Regions from separate parts of the Calditerricola yamamurae genome, predicted to be linked through region 1. Evidence: riboswitches for the same ligand, from Rfam matches in the RefSeq annotation. Region 1 holds a riboswitch; each other region holds the start of a gene.
The links. A riboswitch is a leader RNA that binds a small molecule or an ion and turns the genes downstream of it on or off. The one in region 1 is predicted to bind S-adenosylmethionine.

Region 1 (4,897 bases):
TTCCCAACGGCCCTTTTTGACATACCTGTGGAACAGCACCGTTGTTGCCACGCTGACCACGGCATACTGCCTGGTCGTCGCGTCGCTGGCCGCCTATGCGCTGGCACGGCTCGAGTTTAAGGGCAAGGCGGTAGTACTTGGTCTTGTGCTCGCCGTGTCGATGTTCCCTCAGATCGCCACTATTTCGCCCATCTTCCTGTTCATGCAGGAAACGGGGCTGACGAACAGCTATCTGGGCTTGATCCTGCCCTACACCACCTTTGCTCTGCCGCTGGCTGTGTGGAACCTGACTGTGTTTTACCGTAAAATTCCTGTTGATTTGGAGGAAGCGGCCAAGATCGACGGGGCGACAGTGTTGCAAACGTTCCGCAAGATCATTCTTCCTCTGGCCATGCCGGGCACGTTTACCACAGCCATCCTCGTCTTCCTGGCGGCATGGAACGAGTTCTTCTTCGCCTTGACGATTAACACCGAAGAGGCGATGAAGACCGTTCCGGTGGGCATCGTCATGTTCCAGGGCCAGTACACGATCCCGTGGGGCGAAATCGCCGCCGCGTCGATCATCGTGACCATTCCGCTGGTCATCATGGTCCTTATTTTCCAGAAGCGGATTATCTCGGGGCTTACGGCGGGCGCGGTGAAGGAATGAGCCGCGCCGGCCGGCTTGGCCCCGGCTTTCGCGCGATTCTGGTATCCCGTGTAGGTGCCCCCGCGAAAGCTCGCGGGGCGCTTTTTTTGGGCTTGGGGGTACGTACGCGGGCGAACAGTCGGGCGCGATCCGCTCTGTGGCACGGCATCCAATCGCTGGTTGACAACGGATGGTCCTTTTCCTATAATAGTCTTAACAATCTGATAAACATAATTGTCAGAAGTATATTGATAAAATTGTAAACGTATACAGGGAGGGGATGCCCATGAAGGCTGCGGTGGTAAACCAATTTAAGGAAAAGTTGGAGATCAAGGATGTACCGGTTCCCGAGATCGGACCGGGCGAAATCCTCGTGAAAATCAAAGCGTGCGGGGTGTGCCATACCGACCTGCATGCCGCGCATGGGGATTGGCCGGTAAAACCAAAGCTTCCCTTGATCCCGGGGCACGAGGGCGTCGGTGTCGTTGAGGCGGTTGGCCCGGGGGTCACCTCGCTCAACGTAGGCGATCGGGTGGGAATTCCCTGGCTCCATTCCGCGTGTGGCGAATGCGAGTATTGTTTAACCGGACAGGAAACGTTGTGTCCGCACCAGCTGAACACCGGTTATTCGGTGGACGGATGCTACGCCGAATATTGCAAGGCTCCCGCATCTTATGTCGTCAAAATCCCCGACAATTTGGGGTTTGAGGAAGCGGCGCCGATCTTTTGCGCGGGAGTAACAACGTATAAGGCGTTGAAAGTTTGCAACGCCAAACCGGGTGACTGGGTTGCCATCTACGGCATTGGCGGTCTGGGCCACGTGGCCGTACAGTATGCCAAGGCCATGGGATACAATGTCATCGCCGTCGATCTGGTCGATGAGAAGCTGGAGCTCGCGAAAAAACTGGGTGCGGACGCAACCCTCAACGGGACGAAGGTCGATCCGGCGCAGGAGATTCAAACGCGGTTCGGCGGTGTGCAAGCGGCGATCAGCGTGGCGGTAACGAAGAAAGCGTTCACGCAGGCGTACCATTCCCTGAAGCGCGGCGGCACCCTGGTTGTGGTCGGCTTGCCGAATGACGAACTGCCGATTCCCATTTTTGACACGGTTCTCAACGGGGTCACGGTGAAAGGGTCGATTGTGGGAACGAGAAAGGACTTGCAAGAGGCCCTGGAATTCGCCGCCCAAGGAAAGGTGAAGGTCAACATCGAGACCCAGCCACTGGAAAAGATCAATGATGTGTTTGCGCGCATGGAAAAGGGGCAGATTCATGGTCGCGTTGTTCTCACCTTGGAGTGAGCGGAAACAACGGGAGAGACAACCGGGTGGAAAAACGCGGTCGGGGGAAGGCATCCCGGCCGCGTTTAAACGTTGAAAATGGGATGGAGGGATATGGAGGAAGAACATGTTTCGCGAACTCCTGCGTTTTCCGATCGTCCAGGCCCCGATGGCCGGCGGGGTCTCCACCCCTGCGCTTGTCGCTGCCGTGTCGCAGGCTGGTGGCCTGGGATTCCTCGCGGCCGGCTACAAAACCGCTGACGCCATGCGGGAAGAAATCCGGACGGTGCGGACGCTCACCGACGAACCGTTTGGAGTCAACCTCTTCGTTCCGAGCCGGGAGGATGTCGATTTCGAAGCCGTTTTGCAGTACCGGAACCGTTTGGAGGGCGAGGCGCGGCGGCGCGGTGTGGAGCTGGGGGAACCGGTGGCCGATGAGGACGACTGGGAGGCCAAACTTGAGGTGCTCCTGAAGGAACCGGTGCCGGTGGTGAGCTTTACCTTTGGCTGTCCGTCACCTGACGTGATCGACGCGCTGAAAAAGCGGGGCTCCTGTGTCGTGGTGACGGTTACCACCCCCCAGGAGGCCATCACCGCCCATCGTGCCGGTGCCGATGCGCTGTGCGTGCAGGGGGTGGAAGCCGGGGGACATCGGGCATCGTTCCGCAACCGGCTGTCCGCGGAAGAGGATTATCCGCTCCTCGTGTTGCTGCGCCTCGTACGGCAGGAGGTGCCGTTGCCTCTCCTCGCCGCCGGCGGCATTATGAACGGACGCGATGTGGCGGCGGTGTTGGCGGCGGGCGCGTGTGCGGCCCAGATGGGCACGGCATTTCTCCGGTGCCCGGAAAGCGGAGCCCATCCGGTTCACAAAGCGGCCCTCGTTGACCCGCGATTCACCTCGACGACGTTGACGCGCGCCTTTACCGGCAGGCGTGCCCGAGGATTGGTCAATCGCTTTATACGGGAACATGATGCGGCCGCACCGGCCGCATACCCCCACCTGCACCATCTCACCCAGCCCCTCCGAAGGGCGGCGGCGCAGGCCGGCGACCCGGAGGGCATGGCGCTGTGGGCGGGGCAAGGCTTTCGTTTGGCCCGCGAGATACCGGCCGCGGAACTCGTGCACCAGCTGATGGACGAGGCGCGCCAGGGGCTTGCGGAGGTGTCCCAAACGCTCTGCGGGCGTTCCGATGCGCCCAACGCGCACGGTTTCCGTTGACAAAGGGGGGACGTGCGCCCTATAATGAGCGTAACGTTGCGTCAATCCATAATCTTTCGCCTTCTTCAATCCGCAAGGAGAAGGCTCCTCTTATCGCGAGAGGCGGAGGGACTGGCCCGATGAAGCCCGGCAACCGGTGGGATCCAGCGGTAGCAGACTCCCACAACGGTGCCAATTCCTGCAGAATCCTGCGCGGATTCTGAGAGATGAGAGGGGCGTAATGCGGTTGAAACGCCCCTTCTCGATGGAGAAGGGGCGTTGCCCTTGATAGGGGGCCTGTGGCGCGCCGGCGCCCCGGGACATTTGACCACGAGGAGGAAGGAGCGCATGAGCATCGAGACGCAAACTGCCAATGCCCATCGTCTGGAAACCCTGGCCATCCACGCCGGCCAGCAGCCCGATCCGACGACGGGGGCCCGGGCCGTGCCGATCTACCAGACGACGTCGTACGTCTTCCGCGACACCGACCATGCCGCCAACCTGTTTGCCCTGAAGGAGTCCGGCAACATCTACACGCGGATCATGAACCCGACCAATGACGTGCTGGAGCAGCGCGTGGCGGCCCTGGAGGGCGGGGTAGGCGCCCTGGCGGTAGCCTCGGGGCAGGCGGCGGTCACCTACGCCATCCTGAACATCGCCCAGGCGGGAGACGAGATCGTCTCCGCCACCAGCCTCTACGGCGGGACGTACAATTTGTTTCACTACACGCTGCCCAAGTTCGGCGTGACGGTGAAGTTCGTCGACGCGCGGGACCCGGAAAACGTCCGCCGCGCCATCACCGGCCGCACCAAGGCGGTGTTCGCCGAGATGATCGGCAACCCCAGGCTGGACGTGCTGGATATCGAGGCCATCGCCGAGGTAGCCCATGCCCACGGCATTCCGCTTATCGTCGACAACACCGTGCCCACGCCGTTCCTGTGCCGGCCCTTTGACCACGGCGCCGACATCGTCGTCCATTCCGCGACGAAATTCATCGGCGGCCATGGCACGACCATCGCCGGGATCATCGTCGACAGCGGCAAGTTCGACTGGACCAACGGCAATTTCCCTGCCTTCACCGAGCCGGATCCCAGCTATCACGGGATGGTCTTGAGCGAGGCCTTCGGAAACATGGCCTACATCCTGAAGGCACGCGTCCAGCTCCTGCGCGACACGGGGGCGGCCCTTTCGCCCTTCAACGCCTTCCTCCTGCTGCAGGGCCTGGAGACACTCCATCTGCGCATGGAGCGGCACAGCGAAAACGCGCGGAAGGTGGCGGAGTTCTTGGCCGGCCATCCCTATGTGGAATGGGTCGACTACCCCGGTTTGCCGGACAGCCCGTATCACGAGCTGGCCAAGAAGTACCTGCCGCGCGGGCAGGGCGCCCTCGTTACCTTCGGGATTCGCGGAGGCCTGGAGGCGGGGAAGAAATTCATCAACAGCGTCAAGCTCCACTCCCACCTGGCCAACATCGGCGACGCCAAGTCGCTGGTGATCCACCCGGCCAGCACGACACACCAGCAGCTCACCCCCGAGGAACAGGCGCAAACTGGCGTGACGCCGGAGCTGGTGCGGCTGTCGGTGGGGCTGGAGCACATCGACGACATCCTCGAGGACCTCGACCAGGCGCTGCGGGCCAGCCAGCGGTGAAAACGGAGTGGAGGGAAGCGGCCGGAAAACCGGCTCCTTTAGCCTGGAAAAGCCTCCTCGGTTCCAACGCAGCCGAGGGGGCTTTCTGTGCCTGTTTCTCAGGGCTCGCGCGATGGCCACATGTGACCGCGGCCGGAACATG
Region 2 (4,897 bases), on a different contig from region 1:
AAAAGATTGGTGATTTGGTGAAAACCGTGTATTCAGATGGGATTGAATAATTTTGATTTCATCTTAGCGCCTTGTTTTCGGCCTGTCAAGACCGAATTTCTCAGTACGCCTATCGGTTTATCCCGACAATGCGCCGTGGCGCCGGAACGGGCACGCCGAGGATCTCGTGCACCATCGTCACATCGCCGAGGGGGAACAGGTGCACACCGTGGGCAAAACCGCGCAACGCCTCAAACAGCTCGCGCGCCACGGCCACCCCCTCTTCCCGTCCGCCGCGCTCTACCCGCCGCAACACCTCTTCGCGTATGGTGATGCCAGGCACGTTCTCGTTCAGATAACAGGCCATCTTGTAACTTTTCAGCGGCATGAGCCCAAACAGAATGGGTACGTCCAAGTGCTGCGTCGCGTCCAAAAATCGCTCGGCCGTCTCGACATCATAAATCGGCTGGGTCTGGACAAACGCCGCCCCGGCGGCCACTTTCTCCTCGAGCCGCCGCACTTCCCGCGCCAAGTCTTCCGCTCCGGGATTGGCTGCCGCCCCGATAAAAAACTCCGGGGGCGACTCGAGGCGGTTGCCGTTCACGTCGCGTCCCGTGTTCAATGTGGACGCCAGCCGGATCAGCCCCACCGCATCAACGTCGAATACACCGGTGGCCAAGGGATGATCGCCCCGTTCCGGCGCGTCGCCCGTAAGCGTGAGGATATTCCGCACGCCGAGGGCCGCCGCCCCGAGCAACTCGGCCTGCAATCCGAGCACATTGCGGTCCCGGCACGTCAGGTGAAAGATGGCCTCGATCCCCAAATCATCCTGCAAGATGTGGGCCAAGGCAATGGGACTCATGCGCAGGTTGGCCATCGGGCAGTCCGCCACGTTGAGCGCGTCAACCACGTGGCGCAGCAGACTGGCCTTTTCCAGCGTGGGGGTCGGGTCGGACCCTTTTGGCGGCTCCACCTCCGCCGTGACGACAAACTTCCCCAACCGCAGCTTTTCCCGCAAACGGTGAACGTGATACACCATCCCCACGTCGCTCCTTTCCCGCTCCTTATCGGACGCCCGTTTCAAACCGCCAAATCCAAGCACCGCGCGGATGAAAAAAGGCCTTTCTCTGCGCGAGAAAGGCCTTGTCGATACACGGGTATCGGCTCGGCCTTTTCTCATCTCTCGGAAACGCCAGGCGTTTCCGCAGGAGTTGGCACCGCTGCTTGCCCACAGACGGCAAGCCGGTTGCCGAGGTTTCATCGGGCCAGTCCCTCCACCTCTCTGGATAAGAAAAGGTCCGCATTTTCCAAGAATATGCGATTGTTGTTATTCGTACTGTACCGCAAAAAGAACCGGTTGTCAATCGGATGGCATCGTCCGTTCGCCGTTTCCTTCCGCCTCCGCCAATCCCCGCGCCAGCTCCTCGCAAATGTCAGCAGGATCCTCCAGGCCGACGGAAACGCGCACCACGCCTTCGGTCACACCGAGCGCGCGCCGCTTCGCCGGAGGGATGGCGCGATGCGACGTGGAAGCCGGGTGGGCCACCGTGGTCTCCACGCCGGCCAGGGTGGGAACCAGCTTGATCCAGGTCAAGCCGCGGAAAAAGTCCCGCACGTTCGCCCCCTCGCGCAGGCGAAAGGTGACCAGCGCCCCGCCGCGCCCGCCGAGAAGGGTGTGAACGCGATCCTCGTCGTGGGAAAGCCCGGGATAGAAGACATGTGCGACAGCCGGGTGTTCGGAAAGCCAACGCGCCACCCGGGCGGCGTTTTGGCAATGCCGTTCCATGCGCACGGACAGGGTTTTCAGACCCCGTGCGGCCAGCCACGCCTCAAAGGGGCTCAGGTGGCATCCGTATGCGGCGATGATCTCCCGCGCCCGCTTTACGAAGCGCCCTTCGCCGACCACCACCCCCGCCGTCACGTCGCCATGACCGGCGAGGAACTTCGTCGCACTGTGCACAACGAGGTGGGCGCCCCACTCGAGGGGCCGCGCCAGGTACGGCGTAGCAAAGGTGTTGTCCACCACAACAACAGCACCGCGCTTCCGGGCGAGGGCGGCCAGCTCTGGGAGCGGCGGTACGCGGAGGAGCGGGTTGGAGATGGTCTCCAGAAACACGAGGCGTGTGGCCGACGTAAAGGCGCGGGCAAAGGCGTCCACATCCTGCGCCGGTGCGAAGTCGACGCCGATGCCGAGGCGCGCCAGTTCGCGTGTGAACAAGAGGTATGTCCCGCCGTACACCTCTTCCGGGCACAGGATGCGCTCCCCGGGTTTCACAGCGGCCAGCGTCGCGGCCAGGATCGCCGCCATGCCCGACGCTGCCGCCGCCCCGTCCTCGCCGCCTTCCAGCGCAGCTACGCCGCGGGCGAAGTCGTCAGCGTTGGGGTTCCGATACCGCGTGTACAGGTACGGCCGCTCGCCGGTAAAGTACGCCTCCAGCTCCTCGAGATTGGAAAAGACAAAGGCCGACGTTTGGTAAATCGGCGGCGCCTTGGGGGTCTCGCGCTCCAGGCCTTTGGGGCGGAAATGGACGACGCGGGTGTCGAATCGCCAGGTCATCGCTCGGTCCTCCTTCGCTCCGGTTCTGCGCAGGGCTTTTTCTTGAGGATACCATATTCGTTACGGACCCTTACCCACCGACGTGATCCGGTAGCGCCCAACGGGCCAAAAGAAAACAGCGGCACCCTCGGTACGTCGAGGGTGCCGCTTCTGGTTCTCGAGCGTTACGCGTTCAGCTTTTGCTTGGCCAGATTGGCCAGCTCGGCAAAGGCCTTCTGGTCGTTGACGGCCAGCTCGGCCAGCATCTTGCGGTTGATGGCCACGCCGGCCGACTTCAGGCCGTGCATGAACTTGCTGTAGGACAGGCCGTTCATCCGCGCCGCCGCATTGATGCGCGCGATCCACAGCTTGCGGAAGTCGCGCTTGCGCTGACGACGGTCGCGGTAGGCGTACATCAGCGACTTCATCACTTGCTGCTTCGCGGTGCGGTACAGGGCATGCTTCGACCCGAAGTACCCTTTGGCCATCTTCAAGATTTTTTTCCGACGACGGCGCGTATATGGTCCACCTTTTACGCGCGGCATCGTAATCCCTCCTTTACGTTGCGCACATCCCTTGGCGAATCAAAACGTGTACGGAGCGTTTACAGGTAGGCGATCAACTGCTTGATGCGCTTGGCATCGCCCTTGCTGACAATGGCCGAGCCACGCAGGCGACGCTTGCGATTGGCCGGTTTCCATTCATTGAGGTGGCTCTTGTAGGCCCGATAGTGCTTGATTTTCCCCGTAGCCGTCTTTTTAAAGCGCTTCACTGCAGCGCGCCGCGACTTCATTTTGGGCATGGTGATTCCTCCTATCCTTTTGGCGTTTTCGGCGCGAGAATCATGATCATCTGGCGTCCTTCAAGCACAGGCTTGCGCTCGATGACGCCAATATCTTCAACTTCCTTAGCCAGGCGGTCGAGTACCTGCTGCCCCAATTCGGCATGGGTAATCTGCCGCCCGCGGAAGCGAATCGTCAACTTCACCTTGTCCCCGCTTTCCAGAAACTTGCGCACGTTGCGCAATTTGGTCTGCAGGTCATGCTCCTCAATGTTCGGCGTCAGGCGCACTTCCTTGATCTGGACAACCTTTTGCTTCTTGCGGGCCTCCCGCTCCTTTTTGCTTTGCTCGTACTTGAATTTGCCGTAATCCATGATGCGACAAACGGGCGGTTTGGCCTGCGGCGCCACGTTCACCAAATCGAGGCCCATATCCTGCGCGATGCGCAAGGCTTCGCGAAACGGCTTGATGCCCAGCTGTGCGCCGTCCGGCCCAATCAAACGGACTTCCCGTGCGCGGATCTGTTCGTTGACCAAAAATTCCTTGCTAATTGCTTGCCACCTCCAGGAAAAACTCAAATCAAAAATCGGCGGGCGAACGCCACCCGCCGACTCCAGGCAACATCGCGAGGATTCGTACGCGCGAACCTGTCAGCTGCTCCGCCGAGCGCCGATCAGGTGAGAAGCAGCGGGTGCTTCTGCTTGGTTCCCATCCGTTCCTGTTCCGTTATACGTTTACTTCTTCTACACTTTATCACGCTTCCCGACCGGACGTCAAGTTTGATTTCCAACGCCTTCGCCCACACTAACCATAGCCCTGTCCTAGGCAGGAACCAACCGCGGAAGGAGGGAAAGGTTTCATGGCCATCTTGGAAATCAGCGTCACACCGGTGGGTACGGGGAGTTCCAGTTTTAGCGCCCTCGTGACCACGGCCTGCCGCATCATCGAGGAGAAGGGGCTGCCCTACCAAGTCACGCCGACGGCAACGGTGATAGAAGGCCCCCTGGACCAGCTCCTGGCCTGCGTCCAGGACGTGCATCGCGCCTGCCTGCAGAACGGGGCGACGCGTCTGGTGACGCACATTACCATCGACGACCGGCTAGACAAACCCCTGACGATGAGCCAGCAGGTGGAAACGGTGCAGGCGCAGCTGCACTAAGGGCTCCGCCCGCGCGCCGCTGCACCTCGCGTCCCGGTGCGAAAGCCCCATGCGGCACGGCGGCAGCCCGGCTCTAGGCGCCGGGCTGCGCGTCTTTCTTCGACCGTACCTCCTCCACGATGGTCGCAATCACCTCGTCGACCGGCTGCGGACCGAGATCGCCGGCACCACGCTTACGTACCGCGACGGTGCCGTTTTCGACCTCCTTGTTCCCGACCACGAGCATGTAGGGGATCTTCATCAACTGCGCTTCGCGAATCTTGTAGCCGATCTTCTCACTCCGCTCGTCCAGCTCCACGCGAATGCCGGCTTGGGCCAGCTTGTCGCGCACCTGGCGCGCGTAGGGCACCTGGGCGTCAGTAATGGTGAGGATGCGCGCCTGCACCGGCGCCAGCCACACCGGGAAGGCCCCCTTGTAGTACTCGAGAAGGAAGGCAACGAA
Region 3 (4,897 bases), on a different contig from region 1:
CGCCCGCAGCGCGCGGCCGACCTGTCGGAACTCGACGATGCGGTGCGCGCCATCGTCCGCCGCCATGGGGTTCGGCAAGCGGTGTTGTGGGATGCGGCCCATCCGGCGCTGGAACGGGTTGAGGCGGCGCTGTGCGCCTCCGGCGTCACCGTGCGGCGCTGGCCCGACGGCGGCACGGTTTTTGCCGAGGCGTGCGAGCTGGGCGTCGTGGTGGCGGAGATGGCCGTGGCCCAGACCGGGAGCGTGGTGCTGCCGGCGCGGGGCGGGCAGGGCCGGAGCGTCAGCCTGCTGCCACCCGTTCTGTTGGTGTTGGTCGACGAGGAGCGCATCGTCGGCACGCTGACCGATGCCCTGCGCGCCATTGGCCGGCGGGCCCGCGGCGGCGACCTGCCCGCGTGCGTCAACCTCGTTACCGGTCCGAGCCGTAGTGCCGACATCGAGATGGACTTGTCCGTCGGCGTGCACGGACCCGGCGCGGTGTACGCCGTGGTGGTCGGGGCGTTGGGCTCATCGCGCGCGCGGTAGTGCAGGGCAACCCTCCCCGAGGAAACGGGGAGGGTTTAACCTTTTTGTAAACAAGCTGGTCTTTTCCTGTAGATGTGTGATTATGTATAAAGAGAAGGCCTGCGAACAAGCCCTGTCGAGTCGGGCAAGGAGGGATGCGCTGTGGTGATACGTCCGAAGGGCAAGGCTTGGCGTGTGGTCCTGATCGGTCTGTTTATCCTGGCGCTCCTTGTCACCTCGTTGCAACCCGTTTTCGCCGATGCAACGGTTGGCGAAACGGTGGTGACGCTGGGTAAAGACCTGACGCCGTCGCAGCGGCAGGCGGTGCTCCAGGAGATGGGGGTCGACCCGAACGCGGTGACCATCGTCGAGGTGACCAACGACGAGGAACACCGCTACCTGGGCAATGTCCTGCCGAAGAGCGCCATTGGGCGTCGGGCGATCTCCTCGGCCAAGATTACCCTGGAACAGCCAGGTTCGGGCGTGAACGTGGAGACGCACAACATCACGTGGGTCTCCGAGTCGATGTACGTCAACGCGTTGCTGACGGCAGGGGTAAAGGATGCCTCGGTGTACGTGACGGCGCCGATGCCGGTATCGGGGACGGCCGCCTTGACGGGCGTGATCAAGGCCTTTGAGCAGGCGACCAACACCTCTATCAGCGAAGAGCAAAAGCAGGTGGCCAACGAGGAGATGGTGCGCACGGCCCAGCTTGGCGAGAAGATCGGGAACCCCGACAAAGCGGCCGAGCTGATGCTCCGGCTGAAGGAGGAGCTGGCCAAACAGGGCGGTGACCTTTCAAACGAGGCGCTGCGCCAGTTGATCATCAATGTCGCCGGCGACCTCAACATTCAGCTGTCGGATCAGGACGTGGCGCAGCTGACCCAGCTCCTGCAGCGCATTGCCAACCTGCCGATCGACTGGTCCAGCGTGCGCGACCAAGTCGCGCTGGTGCGGGACAATCTGGACCAGATCCTCAATTCCGAAGAAACGCGCAGCGTGCTGCGGGCGTTTCTCGATTTTCTCGTCACGCTCTTTGATGCCGTGGTGCGCCTGTTCGGCTGACGCGCGTCTGCCGCGGGGCGCTTTTTTTCTGCGCGCGGAAAAAACGTTGACATTTCCGCCGACGCGGCGTATGATTATTCTCAACAACCGCACAATCGTATAGGCAGTGCACCTACTCTTATCCAGAGCGGTGGAGGGACTGGCCCGATGAAACCCGGCAACCCCGGAACGCGTTTCCGGAGAGGTGCCAATTCCAGCAGAACCCCTCAGGGGTTCTGGAAGATAAGAGGAAGGCGACGCACGGCTTGACCGCAAGCGCCCTCTTCTTATCGGAGAGGGCGTTTCTTTGTCTGAGGGCGCAGCCTTGGCGTCGTGAAGGGAGGAGGTCGGGGATGGACCGTCATGCGCGCAACACCCTTTCCATCGGTTCGTTTCAAGTGGAATGCGGCGCGGTGTTGCCCGAGGTAACCGTAGCCTACGAAACGTGGGGAACCCTTTCCCCCGAGCGGGACAATGTGGTGCTCGTCTGTCACGCACTGACCGGCGATGCGCGCGCCGCCCGCACCCCGGACGGCCCCGGGTGGTGGGAGGGGCTGATTGGCCCCGGGCGGTACATCGACACCAATCGCTATTTCGTCATCGCGTCCAACGTTCTGGGCGGTTGCTACGGGACGACGGGGCCGTCGAGCCTCAATCCGGCCACGGGCAAGCCCTACGGATCGGCGTTTCCGCCGGTGACGATTCGCGACATGGTGCGCGTGCAGGCCCGCTTGCTCGACGCCCTGGGCATCGAGCGTGTCTTGGCTGTCGTTGGCGGCTCGATGGGCGGCATGCAGGTGCTGGAATGGGGCGTGATGTATCCCGACCGCGTTGGTCGTCTGATCCCCATGGCCACGGCGGCATACCTGTCGGCCACGGCTATTGCCTACAACGACATCGGGCGGCAGGCCATCTTGGCCGATCCCAATTGGCGCGGAGGCGACTACTACCCCGGGCCCGGGCCGGAAAAGGGGCTGTCCATTGCCCGCATGGTGGGGATGGTGACGTACCGCTCGGCGGCGCTTTTTGATGCGCGCTTTGGGCGCAATGTGCGCAACGGGAAAGCACCGATCGATCCGGACGTCCTCTTTGAGGTGGAGAGCTACCTGCGCTATCAGGGAGAAAAGCTGGTTCGGCGGTTTGACGCCAACACGTACTTGCTTCTGTTGCGCGCCATGGACACCCACGACATCGGCCGCGACCGCGGCGGACTCGACGCTGCCCTTTCCCGCATTGCGGCGCCGGTGCTTTTCGTGGGGATTACGGAAGATCTCCTCTATCCGCCCGCGCACTTGCGCGAGCTGGCAGAGCGGCTGCGCCGGATGGGCAAGGACGCGCGCATGGTGGAAATTTCCACACCCTATGGCCACGACGGGTTTCTGGTCGAGTTTGACAAGATTGGTCCACACGTGCGCGCGTTCCTCGCCGAAGCGCATGCGGATGCGGTGGAAACGGCCTCACGCCAGGTGGTGTGAGGCCGTTTTACGTGTGCGCAGCCGGTCGGCAGATGGACGCACAACGGAACCTGCGGAAGCGCCCGCTTCGATACGGGACAGGCCCGTCCCTCGACAGGGGGAAACGGGGGCAGGGAAGCGAAAAAGGGATCGCGCGCGGTTCCTGAGCGTGTAAAGTTTCAGTAGGAACACGGTGAGGAAAAAACGAAAAGAGACCTCACCGCAAGTTGTCTGGCCAGGCAACTTGCCCCGACACGAAGTCGAGGAGGCGGTGAGGTCTCATGGAATGGATTCGCGAAACCGCGCAAGAAATCCTCCTTCTTGTGCAGGAAATGGCTGACCTCCTGAAGCAAAGCCCGGATTTTGAGGCATTGGAGAAGGGCATCTACCGGCTGGTGCAGCAGGCAACCCTCCGGCTTTTGCAGGCGGCCTGTGCGGAGTTGGATCAACAGTTTATGAAAAACCGGGATCGGAAGCATTTAAAGATCGTGCATCGCAAGGAGCGCACGGTCCTGACGCCCTTTGGTGAGGTGCGTATTGAGCGGCGGTACTACGTGGACCGGGAAAGCGGTCAGGGCCGGTACCTTCTGGATGAGGCGCTGGGCTTGGCACCACGCCAGCGGCTTTCGCCGTGGGCAAGACAGTTGGCCGTAGCCCTGGCGGTGGAGATGCCGTATCACCGGGCAGCGGAAGTGCTCAAGCACGTGACGCTTGGGAATGTGGACATCCGGGCCATGAGCATCTGGCAGGAGGTACAAAAGGCCGGTAGGGAATTGGGGCAACAGATCGAACAGCGGCGGCGGGATGTGTTTGAACGGGGCGTAAGCCCCAAAGGGCAACGAAAGAGCTCGGCAGTGTATGTGGAAGCGGATGAGGTTTGGGTACCAGCCCGGCGTTCGGAAGGGAAGCGGGCAACGATTCCCGTCAAGGTGGCGGTGGCCTACGAGGGAAAAGGGGACGTTTCGGCCCAGCGGCGTCGTTTGCAAGAACGTTGTGTGCATGCCGGTGTAGCAGAAGGGACGACCTTTTGGGAAGAGTGCGTGGCGAAGTTTGGTGAACATTGGGATTTCGGCGCAGTGGAGCGATGGTATGTGGGGGGTGATGGAGCGGCGTTTGTAAAAGAAGGGTGTGCGTATTTTCCGGGAGCGCAATACCGGCTCGATCCGTTTCACCTTCGTCGGAACCTGGTGGAGAGTCTTCGACATGACGAGAAGGCGTATCGGGAGGTTTGTGCTGCGCTGGCAACGTCCGATTGGGAAGGGGTTGAGCAGGCTCTGAAAGCAGCCGAACATCGCAGCCGCGGGGCACAGCGGCAGCGGGTGGTTCAGTTGCGGCGCTATCTGCGGACCAACTGGGAAGGCATTCGGGAGTTGGGAGAGCCCGTGCGATTAGGGGCGATTGAGGGACAAGTGTTTCATCACATTGCACGGCGGATGAAGCGTCATGGAGCGCGTTGGAGCGTCGAGGGGGCCGGCCGGTTGGCGCGGCTTTTGGCGTCGCGGGCAAATGGGGAACTGGCTGAAGTGGTGAAAACCAAGTGGACAGCCCAACCGGAAAGAATGAGCCATGTGTTTGGCAAAGGAGCGGCGGAGGAAAGGGAAAAGAGTTGGAGAGCAGACATAGAGGGATGGCTGCGCGCAAGGATTCCGGCCCTTAACGGGCCTGGATCCGGTGCGCCTTGGGTAAAGTATGTGCTTCGTGAGCTTGTGCGGGCGATTCCAAGAAGGGTGTAAACCGATCACTCAAATTTTTGTGTCGGGGTACCTACTGAAAGTTGACACGCACGCGGTTCCTCCGTTTCTTGACGCTTTTTTGGGACAAGGGGTACAATAATCGTGTCATAAATTGTTCAATCTTTTTACGCAAGGCTTCCGCTGGAAGCTTTTGTGTTGTTT

Region 2: it holds a riboswitch for S-adenosylmethionine, as region 1 does, so the genes downstream of both, ACYQ0Z_RS02190 (methylenetetrahydrofolate reductase) here and ACYQ0Z_RS01110 (homocysteine synthase) in region 1, are expected to answer to the same signal.
Region 3: it holds a riboswitch for S-adenosylmethionine, as region 1 does, so the genes downstream of both, metX (homoserine O-acetyltransferase MetX) here and ACYQ0Z_RS01110 (homocysteine synthase) in region 1, are expected to answer to the same signal.

Annotation. Positions count from the first base shown of each region.
Region 1 is NZ_BAAIFH010000003.1:200,583-205,479, reverse strand. It holds gene ACYQ0Z_RS01125 (carbohydrate ABC transporter permease) at 1-649, shown strand, start outside; gene adhP (alcohol dehydrogenase AdhP) at 915-1,928, shown strand; gene ACYQ0Z_RS01115 (NAD(P)H-dependent flavin oxidoreductase) at 2,035-3,126, shown strand; SAM riboswitch class I at 3,214-3,339, shown strand; gene ACYQ0Z_RS01110 (homocysteine synthase) at 3,454-4,755, shown strand.
Region 2 is NZ_BAAIFH010000004.1:166,725-171,621, forward strand. It holds gene ACYQ0Z_RS02190 (methylenetetrahydrofolate reductase) at 110-1,018, opposite strand; SAM riboswitch class I at 1,153-1,272, opposite strand; gene ACYQ0Z_RS02195 (trans-sulfuration enzyme family protein) at 1,340-2,536, opposite strand; gene rplT (50S ribosomal protein L20) at 2,701-3,060, opposite strand; gene rpmI (50S ribosomal protein L35) at 3,120-3,317, opposite strand; gene infC (translation initiation factor IF-3) at 3,329-3,874, opposite strand; gene ACYQ0Z_RS02215 (MTH1187 family thiamine-binding protein) at 4,156-4,455, shown strand; gene thrS (threonine--tRNA ligase) at 4,529-4,897, opposite strand, start outside.
Region 3 is NZ_BAAIFH010000004.1:122,613-127,509, reverse strand. It holds gene ACYQ0Z_RS02040 (LutC/YkgG family protein) at 1-525, shown strand, start outside; gene ACYQ0Z_RS02035 (DUF1002 domain-containing protein) at 670-1,569, shown strand; SAM riboswitch class I at 1,685-1,798, shown strand; gene metX (homoserine O-acetyltransferase MetX) at 1,902-3,023, shown strand; gene ACYQ0Z_RS02025 (ISLre2 family transposase) at 3,284-4,735, shown strand.